4 regions of the Stenotrophomonas sp. YJH_SMC_91 genome follow, and region 4 is predicted to be linked to each of the others. Evidence: predicted binding sites of a transcription regulator. Region 4 holds the regulator's gene; each other region holds the start of a gene.
The links. The regulator FliA, encoded in region 4, starts transcription of late flagellar genes. The targets are predictions, from matches to a motif close to TAAAGTTTNNCNNNCNNNGGCCGATAA.

Region 1: a site for FliA is predicted at 2,790-2,816, ahead of AC5P5X_RS17330 (GGDEF domain-containing protein). Genes of this name have one in related genera too.
Region 2: a site for FliA is predicted at 2,245-2,271, ahead of AC5P5X_RS17865 (methyl-accepting chemotaxis protein). Genes of this name have one in related genera too.
Region 3: a site for FliA is predicted at 1,888-1,914, ahead of AC5P5X_RS19730 (GGDEF domain-containing protein). Genes of this name have one in related genera too.

Annotation. Positions count from the first base shown of each region.
Region 1 covers NZ_JCAFRT010000016.1:85,687-90,444, forward strand. Annotated here, with positions in the region: gene AC5P5X_RS17315 (ATP-binding protein) at 1-33, shown strand, start outside; gene AC5P5X_RS17320 (sulfite exporter TauE/SafE family protein) at 188-967, opposite strand; gene AC5P5X_RS17325 (YchJ family protein) at 1,070-1,462, shown strand; gene AC5P5X_RS17330 (GGDEF domain-containing protein) at 1,466-2,746, opposite strand; gene egtB (ergothioneine biosynthesis protein EgtB) at 2,897-4,168, shown strand; gene egtD (L-histidine N(alpha)-methyltransferase) at 4,165-4,758, shown strand, end outside.
Region 2 covers NZ_JCAFRT010000018.1:25,854-30,611, reverse strand. Annotated here, with positions in the region: gene AC5P5X_RS17865 (methyl-accepting chemotaxis protein) at 1-2,126, opposite strand, end outside; gene AC5P5X_RS17860 (NAD-dependent epimerase/dehydratase family protein) at 2,336-3,229, opposite strand; gene AC5P5X_RS17855 (peptidase S41) at 3,328-3,510, opposite strand; gene AC5P5X_RS17850 (KGG domain-containing protein) at 3,730-4,035, shown strand; gene AC5P5X_RS17845 (MFS transporter) at 4,046-4,758, opposite strand, start outside.
Region 3 covers NZ_JCAFRT010000024.1:24,424-29,181, forward strand. Annotated here, with positions in the region: gene AC5P5X_RS19725 (MFS transporter) at 1-357, shown strand, start outside; gene AC5P5X_RS19730 (GGDEF domain-containing protein) at 440-1,855, opposite strand; gene AC5P5X_RS19735 (TonB-dependent siderophore receptor) at 2,143-4,392, shown strand; gene AC5P5X_RS19740 (hypothetical protein) at 4,438-4,758, opposite strand, start outside.
Region 4 covers NZ_JCAFRT010000023.1:48,221-52,978, reverse strand. Annotated here, with positions in the region: gene AC5P5X_RS19550 (chemotaxis protein CheA) at 1-1,130, opposite strand, end outside; gene AC5P5X_RS19545 (protein phosphatase CheZ) at 1,133-1,738, opposite strand; gene cheY (chemotaxis response regulator CheY) at 1,738-2,130, opposite strand; gene AC5P5X_RS19535 (RNA polymerase sigma factor FliA) at 2,188-2,931, opposite strand; gene AC5P5X_RS19530 (MinD/ParA family ATP-binding protein) at 2,928-3,815, opposite strand; gene flhF (flagellar biosynthesis GTPase FlhF) at 3,802-4,758, opposite strand, start outside.

The DNA.
Region 1 (4,758 bases), on a different contig from region 4:
CAGGCCAACGAACCGGAAGAAGCCGACGCCTGACCTGGCCGATTGAAGGGGAATGCCGGCCAGCGGCCGGCACTACCCATGGGCGGGGTTCATGACCTGATCGGATGGGGATGCCGGCCAGCGGCCGGCACTACCCATGGGCGGGGTTCATGACCCGGTAGTGCCGGCCGCTGGCCGGCAACCGCGTTCACGCAGCGCGGAACGTATCCCACGCCATCCGCGCGATCAGCACCACCACCAGCCCCACGAACAGCTTGCGGATGAACGGCGTGCCGCCCTTCAGCGCCAGGCGCGTGCCCACCACCGAGCCGATGATGTTGGCCGCCGCCATCGGCAGCGCGAACAGCCACAGGATGTTGCCGGTCGGCACGAAGAACGAGATCGCCGCCACATTCGTCGCCAGGTTCACCACCTTTGATGCCGCCGAGGCGCGCAGGAAATCCAGCCCGAAGAAGCGCACGAACAGGAAGATCAGGAAGCTGCCGGTGCCCGGCCCGAAGAAGCCGTCGTAGAAGCCGATCGCCGCACCGATCGCCAGCGCGATCACCAGTTCGCGGCGACCGATCTCCTGCGGACGGTGCAGCGCGCCGAAGTCCTTCTTCCACAGTGTGTAGGCCAGCATCGCGACCAGCAGCACCAGCACCAGTGGGCGCACCGCGTCCTTGGGCAGCAGGCTTACCGCGGTGGCGCCGGCGAAGGAGAAGATGAAGGCCGTGCCGGCCGCGAACAACACCGGCTTCCACGGGAAGCGCACGTTGCGCGCATAGCGCCAGGCGGCCGCACCGGTACCGAACATCGAACTGAACTTGTTGGTACCAAACAGCATCGCCGGCGTCTGCTGCGGCAGCACCGTGAACAGGCCAGGCAGCTGCACCAGCCCACCGCCACCGACGGCGGCATCGACCAGCCCGGCGATGAAGGCGATGACCACCAGCCACCACAACTCAGGGGGAACCAGTTCCAGCACGGCGATCAATCGATATGGGGGCGCGACAGCATACGCCTGTCCTGCACTGGTTGACCGGTGCCCCGCGTGGATCCATCCGCACAACCCGGCGACAATGTCCGCATGAGCCGAAAACCCACCGATCCCTGCCCCTGCGGCCTTCCCGCCGAGTACGCCGCCTGCTGTGGCCGTTTCCATGCCGGTGAGGCCGCCCCCGATGCCGAGCGCCTGATGCGATCACGTTACAGCGCCTATGTGCGGGGGCTGGCGGACTATCTGCGCCAGAGCTGGCATCCGGATACCCGTCCGGCCGAGTTGTCGCTGGATGATGCACCCGGCCAGCGTACGCATTGGCTGGGCCTGACCGTGCACGAGCACACCGTCACCGGCGCCGACAGCGCCGAAGTGCGTTTCACCGCCCGCTACCGCGTGGGCGGCGGCAGCGCGGTGAAGATGGCCGAGCACAGCCGCTTCCTGCGCGTCGACGGCCGCTGGTACTACCTCGACGCGGTGTGAGCCTCAGCCGCCGCGTGCCGCCAGCACGCGCTGGCCGGCATGCGCGCGGACCTGGTTGCGGCCACCGTCCTTGGCTGCGTACAGCGCCTGGTCGGCGGCCTTGATCACTGCCGCTGGCCGCTCATCCACGCGGCTGTCTGCCAGCCCGATGCTCACTGTCACCTGCACCGTCTGCCCGCTTCCGCCGCGTCCGCGCTGCCGGCGCCCTGTTTCATCGTCGCGGCTGCGTGTGCTCCGGTCGCGCAGCTGCATGCGGGTGTCCTCGATGGTCTGCCGCAGCGCCTCGACTGCATCCACGCAGGCGGCTGCGGGACGATCCAGGAACACCACCGCGAACTCCTCGCCGCCATAGCGGAACGCCCGGCCACCATCGCCCACCCGGCCCAGGCGCGAGGCCACCAGGCGCAGCACGTCGTCGCCGGTGTCGTGGCCGTGGGTGTCGTTGAACGACTTGAAGTGGTCCACGTCCACCATCGCGATGCTGTAGGTGCCGCGCGCCCGCTGCAGGGTCTCATTGAAGGCGCGGCGCCCCGGCAGGCCGGTCAGCTCATCGCGGAAGGCCATATGGAAGGACTCCTGCAGCATCGCGCCCAGCATCAGCAGCAGGGCCGCGCTGGCCAGTGCCGGCAGTAGCACCGGCTGCAGGAACACCCGTGGCAGCATCCACCACAGGCACAGCAGGGCCAGCAGCATCGCCGTGTGCAACGGGCGCGGATGCCGCCAGGCCTGCCAGCCCAGCGCGGCGGTTGCCAGAAGGAACAGCAGCGCTGGCAGCTGTGCCAGCGCGTTCCAGTCGGCCGGAATCCAGCTCCAGTGGCGGTTGGACAGCAGATCGTGCATGCCCCGGGGTTGCTGCGTGGCCAGTAGCAGGAAGATCATCAGCGCGGTGCCACTGGCAACACTCCGCAACAGCAGGTCGTGGCGGCGCCGCCCGCGCTCGGGCCACAATGCCAGGCCCGCGAACAGCAAGGGCAACCAGGCCGAAATGGCATGGAAGCGCAGCGGTGTCAGCGCCGTGACGTGGCCGCTGTGCAGGTAGCCGCCCACGTCCTGGTGCAGCAGCGCGAACATGACCGCCACCACCAGCAGCAGGCAGAGCGTACGCACCTGGTGGTAGAGCAGGGCAAGGCCGGCGCCGAGGCAGGCCAGCAGCCAGGGCAGGATGCGTTGGGCCGGACTGGCAACGTCTTCGTTGCCCAGTGCTGCCCACAGCACCACGGCAACCAGCACGGCGGGCAGCACGAACAGGTAATGCGCAGGCTGGCGGAGCGGATGCAGGGGCAAGCAGGAATTCCAGCGCGGTGACGACGCGGCCGCAGCATTGCCGTTAGCGGCGTTCGCACCGGCTTCTTGAATGCGGGATGGTCACGCATGTGAACGCGTTGACGTCGAACGATGACATGGCACTCACCCTGTTGCGCAGATGCTGCCCGGATGGACAGCGTAGCCACCGCCGTCGCTGCCCCGCAGCGCGATCTCGCCCGCCAGTACGCATGTGTGCGGAACCGCAGCATGCAGCTGGCAGCCCCCCTCAGCGCCGAAGATGCCATGCTGCAGAGCATGGCCGATGCCAGCCCGAGCAAATGGCACCTGGCCCACACCACCTGGTTCTTCGAACGCTTCGTGCTGGCCGGCTTCCCACCTGCACCGGCGCATGACCCTGCCTGGGAGTACCTGTTCAACAGCTACTACAAGAGCCTCGGCCCGGCGCATGCCCGGCCGCAGCGTGGGCTGCTGTCGCGGCCATCGCTGCAGCAGGTGCGCGACTACCGCCAGCAGGTCGATGCACAGGTGCAATCGCGGCTGGCGGCAGGCGACCTTGATGAGCAGGCACTGCAGCACCTGCAGTTGGGCCTGCAGCACGAACAGCAGCACCAGGAACTGCTGCTCACCGACATCAAGCACGCGTTCTGGTGCAATCCGTTGCAGCCGGCCTACCGCGAGGACCTGCAGCCTGCAACCAGCGCTGCCAGTGCGCAGGGCTGGATCGAGTCGCCCGAGCGCATCGTCACCATCGGCGCCGCAGCATGGCCGCAGCACACCGCCTTCGCCTACGACAACGAATCGCCGGCGCATCGCGTGCTGCTCCCCGCGCACGCACTGGCCGAGCGCCCCGTCAGCAATGCCGAGTACCGCGCCTTCATCGACGCCGGCGGCTACCGCGAACCGCGCTGGTGGCTCAGCGAAGGCTGGGCGCTGCGCGAAGCCGAGGGCTGGCAGCACCCGCTGTACTGGGATGACGCCCTGCAGCGCGAGTACACCCTGGGCGGTTGGCGCGAACTGGATCCGCATGCGCCGGTCTGCCACCTCAGCTACTACGAGGCCGATGCCTGCGCCCGCTGGGCCGGTGCGCGCCTGCCCAGCGAGTTCGAGTGGGAGGCTGCCGCCGCAACGCTGCCGCCTCGCGGTCATTTTGCCGATGACGATCGGCTGCACCCGCAGGCTGCAGGGGGCAGTGGACTGCGTCAGCTGTTCGGCGATGTATGGGAATGGACCCACAGCGCGTATGGCGCCTACCCGGGCTTCCGCCCTTTCGCCGGCAACCTCGGTGAATACAACGGCAAGTTCATGTGCGGGCAATGGGTGCTGCGCGGTGGCAGCTGCGCCACGCCGCCTGGCCACGTGCGTGCCAGCTACCGCAACTTCTTCATGCCCCCGGCGCGTTGGCAGTTCTCCGGGCTGCGCCTGGCCAGGGACCTCGCATGAGTACGGTGCACGACGCACTGCAGGCGCTGACCGATCTCACCCCCAGCCGCCAGCAGATCCTCACCGACGTGGTGGCCGGGTTGTCGCGCACGCCGCGCCAGCTGCCGTCCAAGTACTTCTACGATGCGCGCGGCTCGCGCCTGTTCGAGCAGATCACGCAGACCCCCGAGTACTACCCCACGCGCACCGAGCTGGCCCTGCTTTCACGGGTACTGCCGGACATCGCCCGAAGCGTCGGGCCGCACCTGCACGTGGTGGAACTGGGCAGCGGCAGTGGCCGCAAGACCGCGTTGCTGCTGGCCGCCCTGCACGACCCGGTGGCCTACACGCCGATTGAAATCTCGCGTGCCGCGCTGCTGTCCAGCATCGACCATCTGGCCCCGGCGCTGCCCGAGGTGGAGATGCTGCCGGTCTGTGCCGACTTTACCCGTCCCGTCGCCGTACCCATGCCCGAACGCGAACCCGCGCGACGGCTGCTGTTCTTCCCCGGTTCCACGCTGGGCAACTTTGAAGGCGAGGACGCGGTCGCGCTGCTGCGCGCGATGCGCCAGACCATGGGGCGTGATGGCCTGGCCCTGGTCGGCATCGAC
Region 2 (4,758 bases), on a different contig from region 4:
CCGCGGCCCTGCTCACCGGCCCGCGCCGCTTCCACCGCCGCATTCAACGCCAGGATGTTGGTCTGGAAGGCGATGCCGTCGATCACCGAAATGATCTCGGCGATGCGCTGCGAGGAGGCCTCGATCTGCTCCATGGTCTGCACCACCTGGTTGACCACTTCCCCGCCCTCGCTGGCAACGTCAGCGGCGGATGCTGCCAGGGTATTGGCCTGCAGCGCGTGGTCGGCGTTCTGGCGCACGGTGGAGGTCAGCTCCTCCATCGAGGCGGCGGTTTCTTCCAGGTTGGCGGCCTGCTGCTCGGTACGACGCGAGAGATCGCTGTTGCCCGCAGCGATCTCACCCGCCGCCAGGCGGATGCTGGCGGCCGACTGCTGGATCTGGCCGACGATCTGGGTCAACTGCTGCACGGTGCTGTTGGCATCGTCGCGCATCACCGCGAACACGCCATGGAAATCGCCGCGCATGCGTGCGCTGAGGTCGCCGGCGGCAATCGCGCGAAGCAGCGTCGAAAGCTCAGCCAGGTTGTGATCGCTGACCTGCATCATGATGTTGAGGGTCTCCACCATGCGGCGGAAATCGTGGTCGAAGCGCTGGGCATCACCGCGTACAGCGAAGTCGCCGGCCGCCGCGGCGGCGGCCAGCTGCTGGATCTGCTCGTTGATCGCGGCCAGGTTGCTCTTGGTGGTGGCCATCGCTGCGGTGAACACCGCCTTCTCGCCCGGCAGCGCTTCCATGTCCACGCTGAGGTCACCCACCGCGTAACGCTGCATCACCTCGACCAGGCGCTGGGTGACCGCATTGCTGGAAGCCACCAGCTGGTTGCTGTCGGCCACCATGCGGCCGTACTCGCCGGGGAAGGCAGTGGCGTCCATGCGGTAGCTCAGCTCGCCAGCATCGTGGCGGCGCGCCATTTCCGCCTGCGCCGCCATCACCGCCTGCAGCTGCCCGCGCATGCCCTGCATCGCGTCCAGCAGGCGGCCCACTTCATCGTTGCTGCGCGCAGGCAAGGTGCTGTCGAGCTTGCCGGCGGCGACGTCACCCGCCACCCGCACCGCTTCGGCCAACGGGCGGATCGCCAGGCGGCGCAGCAGCACGTAGACACCGGCACTCAGCGTCAGCGCGGCCACCACGCCCACCAGCAGCGTCAACCACAGCAGCTGGCGCGCCTCGGCCACGATCACCGCGTGCGGCATCACCACGCCCAGCGCGAAGCGCTGCGGGGCATTGCCCACGCGTAGCGGCACGTAGACGCGCACGTTGCCGGCTGCATCGGGCGTGAAGGCTTCGAACCGGCGGTCGGCGGCGATGTCGGCCAGCATGCTGCGGGTCAATGCGTCGGTGCGCGGCTTGCCGATCTCGGCGGCATTCGCCGAGGCGAGCACCACGCCGTTGGGCGAAAGCAGCTCGACGCGGCCTGCGCCCATCGGCGTCAGCGTCGCCAGGTGCTTCTGCAGCGCCGCCAGCGAGAAGTCGACGGTGAACACGCCGAGGAAGGTACCGTTCTCGACGATCGGCGAGCTCAGCGTGCTCATCAGCACCTGCTGGCCGGCGATGTCGTAGGCATAGGGTTCACTGACCTTGGGCAGCTTGTCGCGGCTGGGCACCACGTACCAGTCGGCCGAACCGTCGGCGGCTTCGGTGTAGTCGGTCATGGTCGACTGCTGCGGCTTGCCGTCATGCCAGGCCCAGTAGCTCATGTAGCGGCCGCTGGCATCATGCATCTCGGTATTGGCGAACTCGGCATCCTTGCCATCGAAGGCGTCGGCCTCCCACATGGTGCTCTTGCCCAGCCATTCCGGGTGGGTACGCAGCTGCTCACCGAGCACGGCCGCCAGGCTGGCGCGATCAGGCACGTCACCCCGCGCACGCTGGGCGAGCACGGCTTCGACCATGGCATCGTTGCTGGCGAACGCCGTGCCCAGGTCGGCGGCGACCTGGCGCGCTTCGGCGTTGGCCTCGCTGGTCATGGTCTGGCGCGAGGCATCGATCAGGCTGGCACTGGCCTGGCGATAGATCAGGAACGCCGTCAGGCCGAAGCACAGCAGCGCGATGACAGCGGTGCCCAGCATCAGCTTGTGGGCGATGCTGCCCGGACGGCGGGCAGCGGCGGAACGGGAAGAAGGCATGGAGGGGTCCGCAAGGCAGTTCAGGACGACCGGCACCGGGAGGGCACCGCGCGGGCGCGCGATCCGTCGCGCAGGCCACCGGCCGCCGGGACCCGCCCGGCGCAGGAAGCGCACCGGGTTAGCGGCCGCCTGCCAACGAGGTTGAGGCGGCCGGCCTACACATTCCTGAATCCACTCAGGGACGGGACAGGGATCCGTCCCCGCGTCCCCTATTCGGCCACCCGATCCTTGATCCACTCCGCGCGTGGCAACACCTCGATGCTGCCTGCGGCGTACTGCTGCAGCACGGCGTCCGGCCCGAAACGCGGCTGCCACCCCAGCTCCCTGCGGATGCGGGCGCTGTCGTAGACGCGGTCGACGCTCAGCGGCAATGGCCAGCCGCGGCGCTCGAACTCGGCCAGCAGCTGCGGTACGCGCCGGGCCAGTACGTTGCGCGGCTGGGTGGCCAGTTCCAGGCAATCCTCGCGCCGGAACGGGGTTGCGGCGCAGGCGATGTAGCGGGCGAAGGCCGGCCCCTCATCCAGCAGCAGCGCGGCATGGGCACTGGCCACGTCACGGGCGTCGATCCCACGATGCAACCGGAACATCGCCATCCGTTCCGGCGGTTCCGGGAAGCAGCGCCCCATCCGCAGCACGCGCACCCCGAAGTCCGGTGCGGCGGCAGCTTCAGCCAGGGCCTCGGCCTGCAGCTTGCTGCGGTGGTAGATCGTTCGCGGCAGCGGCTCGGTATCCTCATCGATCCAGCGGCATCCCCCTGCCACCACCGCGTGGCCGTACAGCGCGGTGGTACTGGTCAACACGAACCGCCGCGCGCCTGCCTCGCGCGCCGCCTGCAGCAGGTGCGCAGTCGCGTCCACGTTGATCTGCTGGAACACCGCGTCCGGTACCAGGCCGACGTGTGGCGCATGCAGGGCCGCGGTATGGATGACCGCGTCGACGCCCTGCACCGCGCGCACGACGGCTTGATGATCGGTGACATCGGCAATGATGCGCGTGGTGGCAAACGGACTGCGGTCCAGACCCACCACTTCATGGGCAGCCGCCAGCGCGCCGAAGATCGCGCGCCCGATCCGCCCGGAACTGCCGGTCAACAGAATCTTCATTGAGTCCATTCACTCGAAGCGCCCGGGAACTACCGGGATGCTTCGATTCTAGGCATGCAACGGCACATCTGCGATAGGACGACCGCGCAACTGTACGTTCATCTTGACGACTTCGGCGGAGCCAGCAGTTGGCGCGCGATGGAGAGCGGATCGTCGCCGCCTGCCGCGTGGGGCGCGACACCGGTCCGTTCGCCGTTGCCACCGGTGCGCAGTTTGATCGGTTGCCGGTCCGGAACGTTTATCTGATAGCCATCGGGCAGCAGCACAGGATCATCGAACATATGTGCGGCACCGCCACTGCGGCCGCCGGCGTTGCCGCACATCCGAGGGCCGGCAGTGAATACGCGACGAATGCGGCCGCCGGGCCGGCTGCGTGATCATCCCGGTGCGCAGGGCGCGTGAAAACCGGGGCGAAGATGGCGACCTGGACTTAGCGTGCGATGGCCAAGCATGGACGCCGTCGTCCACGAAGGCGGCGTCCACACTGCAGGAGATTTCACATGACTGAGCAGAACCCGCGCAGCTCCAACCGGGGCTTCGCCTCGATGGACCAGGACAAACAGCGCGCGATCGCCGCCAAGGGCGGGCGCGCGGCACATGCCTCCGGCAATGCGCACGAATTCAGTCCGGCCGAAGCACGTGTCGCAGGCCGCAAGGGCGGCGAAGCGATCAGCCGCGACCGCCAGCACATGGCCACGATCGGACGCGAAGGTGGACACGCACGCCACGCCAACGCGCGCCAGCAGCAACAACAGCCTCAGGCGATCGAACGCACGGCAGAGGACCCGCAACGCCAGCAGGGCTGAATGCTGCGCGTCAAGCCGATGCACGCTGCCGATGCAGCCCAAGCGCCGCAAGCAGGGCCAGCGCACCTGCCACCGCCATCGCCCAACCGAACCCGCTGGCCATCGCACTGCGGTACCAGGTCAGCACCTGCGGCGTGGCGTGCATCGAGCCCGGGTGCAGGATCAGTTCACGCGCCTGCGCAACAAGCCGCTGCTGCCCTGCGGCCTGTGCGCAGGCGGCGAACTGCTGTACGGCACGCTGGCCCATCAAGCTGCCCATCAGCGCGATGCCCAGGCTCATGCCTGCCTGGCGCAGCGCGTTCATCGTGGCTGACGCGATACCTGCGCGTTCGGCCGGTGCGTTGGCCATGATCGCCATGCCGGTCGCCGGCACCGCCAGCCCCATTCCAATGCCAAGCAGCATCAGCACGGCAGTGGCATGAGCGCGCGAAGTAGCCTGTTCGAACGTGGCCATTGCGCACAGCGCCAAACCGGCCAGGACGTAGCCCAGCACCAGCGCGGCATGCAGCCCGAGGCGGGCAACCAGGCGCCCGAACAACAGCGAGACAACACCCATCAACAGGAACTGGGGAGCCAGCTGCGAGCCTGCCAGCGCGGCGCTGTGCCCCTGTGCCTGCTGGAAGAACAGCGACAGGAAGAACAGGCTCGCATAGGCGGTGAAGCCCAGCACGAACGAGGACAGGTTGAGCATGCGGAAGCGACCGTCGGCGAACAGGTCCAGCG
Region 3 (4,758 bases), on a different contig from region 4:
ATGCTGGTCGCGTGGTGGCCGCTGCTGGGCCTGCCGCATTCGCTGTCCCTGCTGTTGCTGGGTGTGGTCGTGCTCGACCTGGGCGGCCAGGCACTGCATGTCTCGAACCAGGCATCGTTGCTGCGTGCACCGGCAGAACAGCATGGGCGCCTGGTGGCGTTGTACATGCTGTTCTATGCGGTGGGCAGCGGTGCGGGAGCGGCGGCGGGGCCCTGGATGCAGGTGCGGCATGGCTGGCCTGCCGTGTGCCTGCTGGGGGCAGGCATCGCGTTGCTGGCGCTGCTGTGGTGGGCAGCATGGCGGGTGGCGGCGTTCAATGCATCGGCTGGCGCGCGAACCGGTAGAGTCGACTGTTAGTCGACTGCTCTTCGTTCCGACGGCGAAAAATCCCGCGCTGCGCGCGATAGTCGACCAGCGGTCGACTCTACCTGTCCTGCCGTCATCGCTGCAGTGCACGCCGCCCCGGGGCTTCCTGCAGGTCCGCGCTGGCCACCACCACGCGGTTGCGGCCGCTGCGCTTGGCCTCGTACATCGCGGCGTCGGCACGTGCCATCAACCGCTCGTAGTCCGGATGACCATCGTGACCGGCCACGCCGATGCTGGCGGTCAGCTCCAGCACCTGGCCATTGGCCAGTGCTACCGGTGATTGTGCGATCTGTCGGCGCAGGCTCTCGGCGATCACGGTCGCCTGCGACTCGCTGGCGGCCACCAGCACCACCACGAATTCTTCGCCGCCATAGCGGAACAGGTAGTCGCTGCCACGCGTGAGCTGGCCGAGCAGGCCGGCCACGTGCTGCAACGCACGGTCGCCGGCATCGTGGCCATGGCCGTCGTTGATTGCCTTGAAATGATCCAGGTCGAGCAGCAGCAGCGAGAACGGTGTGCGGTTGCGCGTGGCCAGCTCGATCTCCCTGCGCAGCACGGTGGGCAGGAAGCGACGGTTGAGCAGGTTGGTCAGCGCGTCGCTGCCGGCATCCAGTTCGCCGATGCGCTCGAACAGCAGCGTCATCAGGGTGCGGATGGCGGCCAGGTCCTCGCGGATGGCCGGCAGCACCGCCAGTCGCTGCGCCGGAGCATCGCCACTCGCGCGCTGCAGGTGGCCGTCAATGCGGGCCATCAACTGGCCCACCTGCTGCGTTTCGCTGCTTTCGCCGAAGCTGGGGATGCCCTTGTGGGTGAACCACAGGCCGAACTCCGAGGTGGCCAGGCTGGCGTTGTCGCTGGCCTGCACGTGGCCGGCGAGGGCGTAGAGCAGGGCGTTCTCCCAGTCCAGCAGCAATGCGCGCTGGCGCTCGCGTTCGGTACCGACGTTCTGTACCAGCGAGAACAGCCGGTAGGCGGCGTCGGCACGGGTGGAGCGCTCGCGCGCATGGGTGTAGGCCAGGGTCATGCCTTCCATGGCGATGTCCATGATCGCGCTGAGGCAGGCGATGGCGGCGAACGCGGTCGCGCTGTCGGGCGCGTCGTCGCGCAGGCGCACGAACAGCTCGTGCTTGAGCACGCGCGCACCGCGCGTCACCAGGTCGACCGGGATGCCGACCCGTGCGTGTACGTCGCCGATCACCCGCTGCGAGGCGACCGTGGTGGCGATGCCAGCGGTGTCGGTGGTCAGCAGCTGTACCAGCCAGCGCTGCATGGCCGGCTGCAGGCGCTGCTTGACCTGGTCGTGGGACAGGAAGCGGCGTGCGCGCCCGTCCTGCAGCAGCACTTCGTAAAAGCGCTGGGCCAGCGCGGGTGGGGCATCGGAGGCAGCGGCCTTGAGCAGCGCGGTGGCGGCAGGGCCGGCCTGTAGCAGGCATTGCTGCCAGGCCTCGGCCAGCGGCTGGCTGGCATCGTCCAGTTGGGGTGGTTCCACGTCGATCTCTGACTGCGTACGGCAAACCACGGGTATCGGCCGCGGCGGCATACGGTTGATGGCGGGGTAGCCCGCCAGTTTACGCGCGGTGCAGGCTTGCACGGTGCGCAAAGCACATCGACGCCGCTGCGGCAATGAGTGAACGCATTTGAGAATCACTCGCATTGATGGGAGAATGCGCGCACGGAGCGGGCTGCAGGTGCCTGCAGGACGGCTCCGCCTCCCCCCTCGTCGTTGCCTCAAGCCCTTTGCCAGAGGCCCCGCAGCCCTGCCAGAAGGTCCTGATCATGTCTCCTGCCGTTGTCCATTCACCGCGCCCGCTGGCGCTTGCCGTCGCCGCCCTGCTGGCGGGCAGCGCCTTGACCGCCCAGGCCGAAACCGACGCCACCGATATCGACACGGTGCACGTCACCGCCTCGCAGATCGCGCGCCAGGCACTGGGTACCTCGACCATCACCGCCGAGGATATCGCCCGGCGGCCGCCAGCCAACGACATCGCCGAGCTGTTGCGGACCATGCCGGGCGTCAACCTGACCGGCAACAGCGCCTCGGGCCAGTACGGCAACAACCGCCAGATCGACCTGCGTGGCATGGGCCCGGAAAACACCCTGATCCTGGTCGATGGCAAGCGCATCGGCGCACGCGATGCCGTGCGCATGGGGCGCAGCGGCGAGCGCAATACCCGCGGTGACACCAACTGGGTGCCGGCGGAAATGATCGAGCGCATCGAAGTGCTGCGCGGCCCGGCGGCGGCACGCTATGGCTCCGGTGCCTCCGGCGGCGTGGTCAACATCATCACCAAGCGCCCGACCGGCGACCTGACCGGTGCGGTGGACCTGTATGGGCTGGTGCCCGAACACAGCGCCGAAGGTGGCAGCGAACGCGTCGGCCTGCAGCTGAGTGGGCCGATGACCGACACCCTGTCGTTCCGCCTGTACGGCAATCTCAACAAGACCGACGCGGACTCGCTGGAGCTCAACCGCCAGTACGCTACCAACCCCAACGCGGTGCCGCCGGCCGGCCGCGAGGGCGTCAAGAACCGCGATGTCAACGCGCTGCTGCGCTGGGACGTGACCGCCAACCAGGTGGTGGAGTTCGAAGCCGGCACCAGCCGCCAGGGCAACATCTACGCTGGTGATCGCGCGGTCAGCACCACCGGTACCTCGACCGGCGTTGACCTGGCGGCACTGGCCGAGGGCGAAGCGGAGACCAACCGCATGTACCGCAACACCGGCGCGATCACCCATCGTGGCCGCTGGGGCGACGTGACCTCGCGGGTGACAGCTGCGGTGGAGGCGGTGAACAACTCACGCATCAACGAAGGCCTGGCCGGTGGCCCGGAAGGCAGCTTCAACGGCACCGACTGGTCGACCTCGCGACTGCGCAACTACCAGCTGGACGGCGAAGTGAGCTTCCCGACCACGCTGGGTGGTGCCGAGAACATCTGGACGCTTGGCTTTGAATACCTGGACAGCCGCCTGACCGACCCGTACTCGATGAGCCAGTCCAGCAGCAGCGGCGGCGGCATCCCGGGGCTGTCGGCCGATCGTGCGCGGGGCAAGGCCGATGCGCAGACCACCGCCGTGTTCGTCGAAGACAACATCTACCTGGGTGAGCGCTGGATCGTTACCCCGGGCCTGCGCTTCGACCACCACAGCCAGTTCGGCAACAACACCAGCCCCAGCCTCAACGCGCAGTTCCGCATCAACGGCGACTGGGTGGTGAAGGGCGGCATCGCCCGGGCGTTCAAGGCGCCGAACCTGTACCAGTCGAATCCGGACTATCTGTATTACACCCGTGGCAATGGCTGCCCGAATGCACTGCCGAGCCTGGGCGCCGGCTGCTACATGCGCGGCAATGCGGACCTGAAGGCGGAAACCAGCCTGAACAAGGAACTCGGCATCGAGTGGGCACCGCAGAGCGGCTGGCAGGCCTCGTTGACGTACTTCCATAACGACTACAAGGACAAGATCCAGGCCGGCTACACCCAGATCGGCCTGACTGCCGACACCAGGGGCCGCATCTTCCGCTGGGAGAACGCGCCGAAGGCGATCGTGCAGGGGCTGGAAGGCAACCTGGTGATCCCGCTGCTGGGCGAGCAGGGCAACCGCCTGAAGTGGAGCAACAACTTCACCTACATGGTGGAGAACGAGAACAAGCGCACCGGCCAGCCGCTGTCGGTGATTCCAAAGTACACCGTCAACACGATGCTGGACTGGCAGGCCACCGACAAGCTGTCGCTGCTGCTGACCGGCACGTTCTACGGCAAGCAGAAGCCGGCCACCACCAACATCAACAATGATCCGCGCTGCACCGGCAGCTGCGACCCATCGATCGCACTGCAGGATCGCGGTGCGTACAACATCTGGGGCGTGAGCGCGCGCTACAGGGTGACCGAGACGGTCAGCTTCGGCTTCGGCGTGAACAACCTGGCCGACAAGCGCCTGTTCCGCGAGGCCAACAGCAGCGATGCCGGCGCGGCGACCTACAACGAGCCGGGCCGCGCGTACTGGGCCAGCCTGCGCTTCGGGTTCTGACCCGATGAGGCCTGCGCCGGGGCGTTCCCCGGCGCAGCCTGAAGGCTACTTCACCTGCCGGCAATCGCGCAGGTGGACGCCACCGGTGTCCATCTTGTCGACCACGCCTTCCAGTTTCACCCAGTCGTTCTCGCGCAGGGTGGCGCCCAGCGCCATCTGGTCCGGCGCAAGCGCACAGTGCACGGTGAAGTTGGCATTGTTGTCGTCGTTCGACTGGCGTCCGCCGATGCCACCGATGCCCTTCATCTTGGTGACCAGATAGCCCACCTCGAAGGTCTTGGCAAAGCGGTTGGGCTGGGCGGTGTAGACCTGGCCATCGATGATGAAACGACGGCCGAAATACTTGACGAGCAACGGCTGGTACAT
Region 4 (4,758 bases):
TGCTGCGCTGAGAGGCGTACATGGCCCATCCGGGGCTTGCCTTGTGCTTCGCGCAGGTCGGGCATTTCCACGCCATGGTCGATGGCGTTGCGGACCAGGTGCACCAGCGGATCGGCCAGTGCTTCGACCAGGTTGCGGTCGAGTTCGGTCTCGGCGCCGACCAGCTCCAGGTCCACTTCCTTCTTCAGCGAGCGGGCGACGTCGCGGGCGACCTTGGGGAAGCGCGAGAACACCTTGCCCACCGGCTGCATGCGGGTACGCATCACCGCCGACTGCAGGCGGGCAGTGGCGATGTCCAGCGTCGATACGGCGCGGTCCAGCTCCTCGTCGCGCAGGCGTGCACGCAGGGTCTTCAGGCGGTTGCGGGAAAGCACCAGTTCGCCGATCAGGTTGACGATCGCATCCAGGCGCTTGGTGTCCACGCGCACGGTGTGCTCGGCCTCGGCCATCGGCTTGGCCGCCGGCTTGGCGACGGGCGCCGGTACGGGCGCCGGGCGCGTTGCAGCGGCAGGTGCTGCCGCGACGGTGGCAGCAGGCTTCGCGCCTGGCGCAGCGCCGCCGTGCAGCTGGTCCAGCAGCGCTTCGAACTCGTCTTCGCTGATCAGGCCGTCGTCGGCCTTCCTGGCCGGCGCGACCGCGGTCGGTGCGTTGCCGCCATGCAGCTGGTCGAGCAGGGCCTCGAATTCGTCGTCGGTGATCAGGTCGCTGCCAGCTGCCGCAGGGGCGGCCGCAGCGACCGGCGCGGCAGTGCCACCGTTCATGTCGAACTGCGCGATCAGGTCCGGCGGCGCATAGCCTGGCTCGGTGCCGGAGGACACGGCGTCCAGCATCGACTGCAGGTAGTCCAGCGATTGCTGGGCGGCGTCGAAGTGGTGGGCCTGCAGCACCGCCTGCCCGGCACGCGCGATGCCCAGGGCCTCTTCAGCGGCGTGGCACAGTTCGACCATCGCGGTGACGCCAAGGAAGCCGGCACCGCCCTTGAGCGTGTGGTATCCACGGAACACCGCGTTGAGCTGCTCGGTGTCCTGCGGTGCCTGCTCCAGCGACACCAGCTGTTCGCCCAGGCGATCCAGGATTTCCTGTGCCTCGATGATGAAATCGGCAGTGATGTCGTCGGATACCGCGCTCATGCTTACAGCCCCAGATCCGACAACAGGTCGTCGGCGTCGTTCTGCGAGACCGCGTGGCGGTCCAGTCCCTTCAGTGCCGGCCCGGCCAGTTCCGGGTCGGTGCGATGCTGTTCCGGCGGCAGGCCGAGTGCGCCGAAGCCCTCGTGCACGCGGCGGACGATGCCGACCACGCGACGGATGATCTGCCCGGTCAGGTCCTGGTAGCTCTGGGTCAGGGCGATCTCGGTCAGGTTGTGGCGGATGCGCTCGAGCTGCGCGTCCTGGCCAGGCTGCAGGCCTTCAGCGCGCAGCTGTTCGGTCAGGCTGCGGCATTCCTCGGCCAGGTCCAGGGTGCGGTGCGTGGCCTGTTCGGTCATGGCCACCACGTGGTCCAGGCGTGCGCAGGCGTCGTCCAGCTCACCGGCCTCGCTGGGCACGGTCGGCAGCTCACCCAGTGCCTGCCCCAGCTCGCGGGCCAGCCGCGAGAGGCCGCTCATCATCGGCTGCGTACGCAGCGCGACCAGTCCGTCGATGCGCTGCCGCCAGGCGGCCTCGTCACCGGACTCGAGTGCGTCCAGGGCTTCCTGCAGGCGCAGGGCGAGGGCGCTCTTGTCGACCGTGGTATCCATCAGGCGCTGGCCGCCAGGCGTTCGAAGATCTTGCCGAGCTTCTCTTCCAGCGTCTGCGCAGTGAACGGCTTGATGATGTAGCCGTTCACGCCGTTCTGGGCGGCTTCTATGATCTGTTCGCGCTTGGCTTCGGCGGTGACCATCAGCACTGGCAGGGTCTTCAGCTTGGCATCGGCACGGATCGCCTTCAGCAGCTCGATGCCGGTCATCACCGGCATGTTCCAGTCGGTGACCACGAAATCGAACGGCTGGCTCTGCAGCAGCGACAGCGCGGCATGCCCGTCCTCGGCTTCGGCGGTATTGGTGAAGCCCAGATCGCCCAGCAGGTTCTTGACGATCCGACGCATGGTCGAGAAGTCATCGACGATCAGGATGCGCATGTTCTTGTTCAAAGCAGAGTTCCTTTGTTGTTCATTCCGGGCGGCCGGGGGCAGCCGCCTCGGGCATGTTCATTCTTCCAGGCCGGCGTCCGCCGCCTCGAAAATCTTGAGCCGGCCACGCAGGCGCAGCACCGCCTGGCCGTGGATCTGGCAGACCCGCGACTCGCTCACGCCGAGCACCGCGCCGATCTCCTTCAGGTTCAGTTCCTGCTCGTAGTAGAGCGAGAGCACCAGCTGTTCGCGCTCGGGCAGGTGGCCGATGGCCTTGCCCAGCTCGCGGCCGAACTCACCACGCTCCAGCACCTGCTGCGGGGTCGGGCCGCCCTGGGCGACGGTGTCCAGCTCGCCCTGGTCCTCGATGCGCGACTCCAGGCTCAGCACCTGGCCACGTGCGGCGTCTTCCATCAACCGCAGGTATTCGGGCAGCGGCATCTCCATCGCTGCGGCCACTTCGGTGGCGCTGGCGGCGCGGCCGCTGCTCTGTTCCAGGCGGCGGATGGTGGCGGCGGCATCGCGTGCACGGCGGTGCACCGAGCGCGGCACCCAGTCGCCACGGCGGATCTCGTCGATCATCGAACCGCGGATGCGGATCGAGGCATAGGTCTCGAACGAGGCGCCCTGGTCGGCGTCGTAGCTGCGCGACGCTTCGATCAGGCCCATCATGCCGGCCTGGATCAGGTCGTCCACTTCAACGCTGGCCGGCAACCGCGCGGCCAGGTGGTGGGCGATGCGCCGCACCAGGTCCGAATGCTGGGCGATGACCTCGTTGGCCGCCGAGCGCTGGACTTCCCTGTACTGGGCTGCGCCTTTCATGCGGCCACCCCGCGCTGCTTGAGGATGCGCTCGAGGAAGAACTCGACGCCGCCACGCGGTTCGGTCGGCGCCTGCCAGCGTGCGGTGCGACGCGCGATCTCGGTGATCGCCAGCGCGGCCGGGCTGGACGGGTAGGCCTTCACCACCGGCTGCTGGCGCTGCACCGACAGGCGCAGCCAGTCGTCCTGCGGCACGCAGCCCAGGTAGTTCAGCGAGACATCGGCGAGGAACTTCTCGCAGACGCGGGTCAGCTTTTCGTACAGCACGCGGCCCTCGTTGGGGTCGCGCACCATGTTGGCCACTACCTGGATGCGGTCCACGCCGCGTTCGCGCGACAGCACCTTGATCAGCGCGTAGGCGTCGGTGATCGAGGCCGGCTCGTCACAGACCACCACCACGGTGTCCTGCGCGGCCTGGCAGAAGGTCAGCACGCCGTCGGTGATGCCTGCGGCGGTGTCCACCACCATGATGTCCAGTTCGCGTTCCAGCTCGGAGAACACGTTGACCAGGCCGACGTGCTCGGCCGGGGCCAGCTCGGCCATGTGCCGGCGGCCGGACGCGGCCGGCACCACCAGCACGCCGTTCGGGCCTTCGACGATGACGTCGTCCAGCGAGCAGCGGCCGGCGACCAGGTCGGCCAGCGTGAAGGTCGGGTTCAGCCCCAGGATCACGTCGATGTTGGCCAGGCCCAGGTCGGCGTCCAGCAGCAGCGTGCGCTTGCCCATCCCGGCCAGTGCCACCGCCAGGTTGGCGGACACATTCGTCTTGCCCACGCCGCCCTTGCCGCCAGTGACGGCAATGGTGCGCACAGGGCCGAGCGGCTCGCTGCGGGTGGCCGACAGCGGGAAGGTCTTGGTCAGCTTGGCGTACTCACGCGACGGCATGGTTCAACTCCGGGTTGCAGGGCATATCGGCCGCTCGGCGCAAATCTTCAAGGCGAAGTACAAGATTGGCTGCACTGGCCCGGTGCAGGTCGTCCGGAACGTCCTGGCCATCGGTCACCCAGGTGATCGGCAGGGCGTGGTCCACGGCCACTGACAGGGCGTTGCCGAAGCGGCCCGTCTCGTCCAGCTTGCTCAACACCAGGCCCTGCAGGTTGGCGGCGCCGAAGCGGCGGACCACCTCGTCCATGTCGCCGAAGCTGGTGTTGGCCGGCAGCACCAGCAGGGTGCGTACCTGGCGGGCGGCGCGCAGCCACTGCAGCTGCGCGGCCAGCGCGCGGTCGCGCGGGCCCAGCCCGGCGGTGTCGATCAGCACCAGCTTGTAGTCCTTCAGGCGTTCCAGCAGCTGGTCCAGGTCGGTGCCGCTGTTGGCCTCGTGCACCGCGATGCCGAGCTGGCGGCCGTAGCCGTACAGCTGCTCGCGGGCGCCGATGCGGGTGGTGTCGGTGGTCACCAGGGCCACGTCGCGCGGCGCATGCTTCTCGGCGAAGCGCGAGGCCAGCTTGGCGATGGTGGTGGTCTTGCCGGCGCCGGTCGGGCCGACCAGGGCGATCACGCCGCCTTCTTCCAGCGGGTCGACCGGGGCGATCGGCAGCTTGCGCGAGATCAGCCCCAGCATCAGGCCGCGGCCACGATGGGCTTCGGTCTCCAGCGGGATCTGCATGGCCACGTCGCGGGCCAGCCCGGCGTCGAAACCGTACTCGTCCATCAGGTCCAGCGCGGTGGCGCGCACCGGGCTGCCACGCAGGCGCTCGTCGGTGAAGCGGTTCATCTCGCGCTCGATCACCTGGCGCATGCCGGCCACTTCCTGGCGCAGCTGGCGGATCTCGGCGTCGTCCTGGGCAACCACGGTCAGCGTCGGTGCCGGGGCCAGCATGGGGGCCGG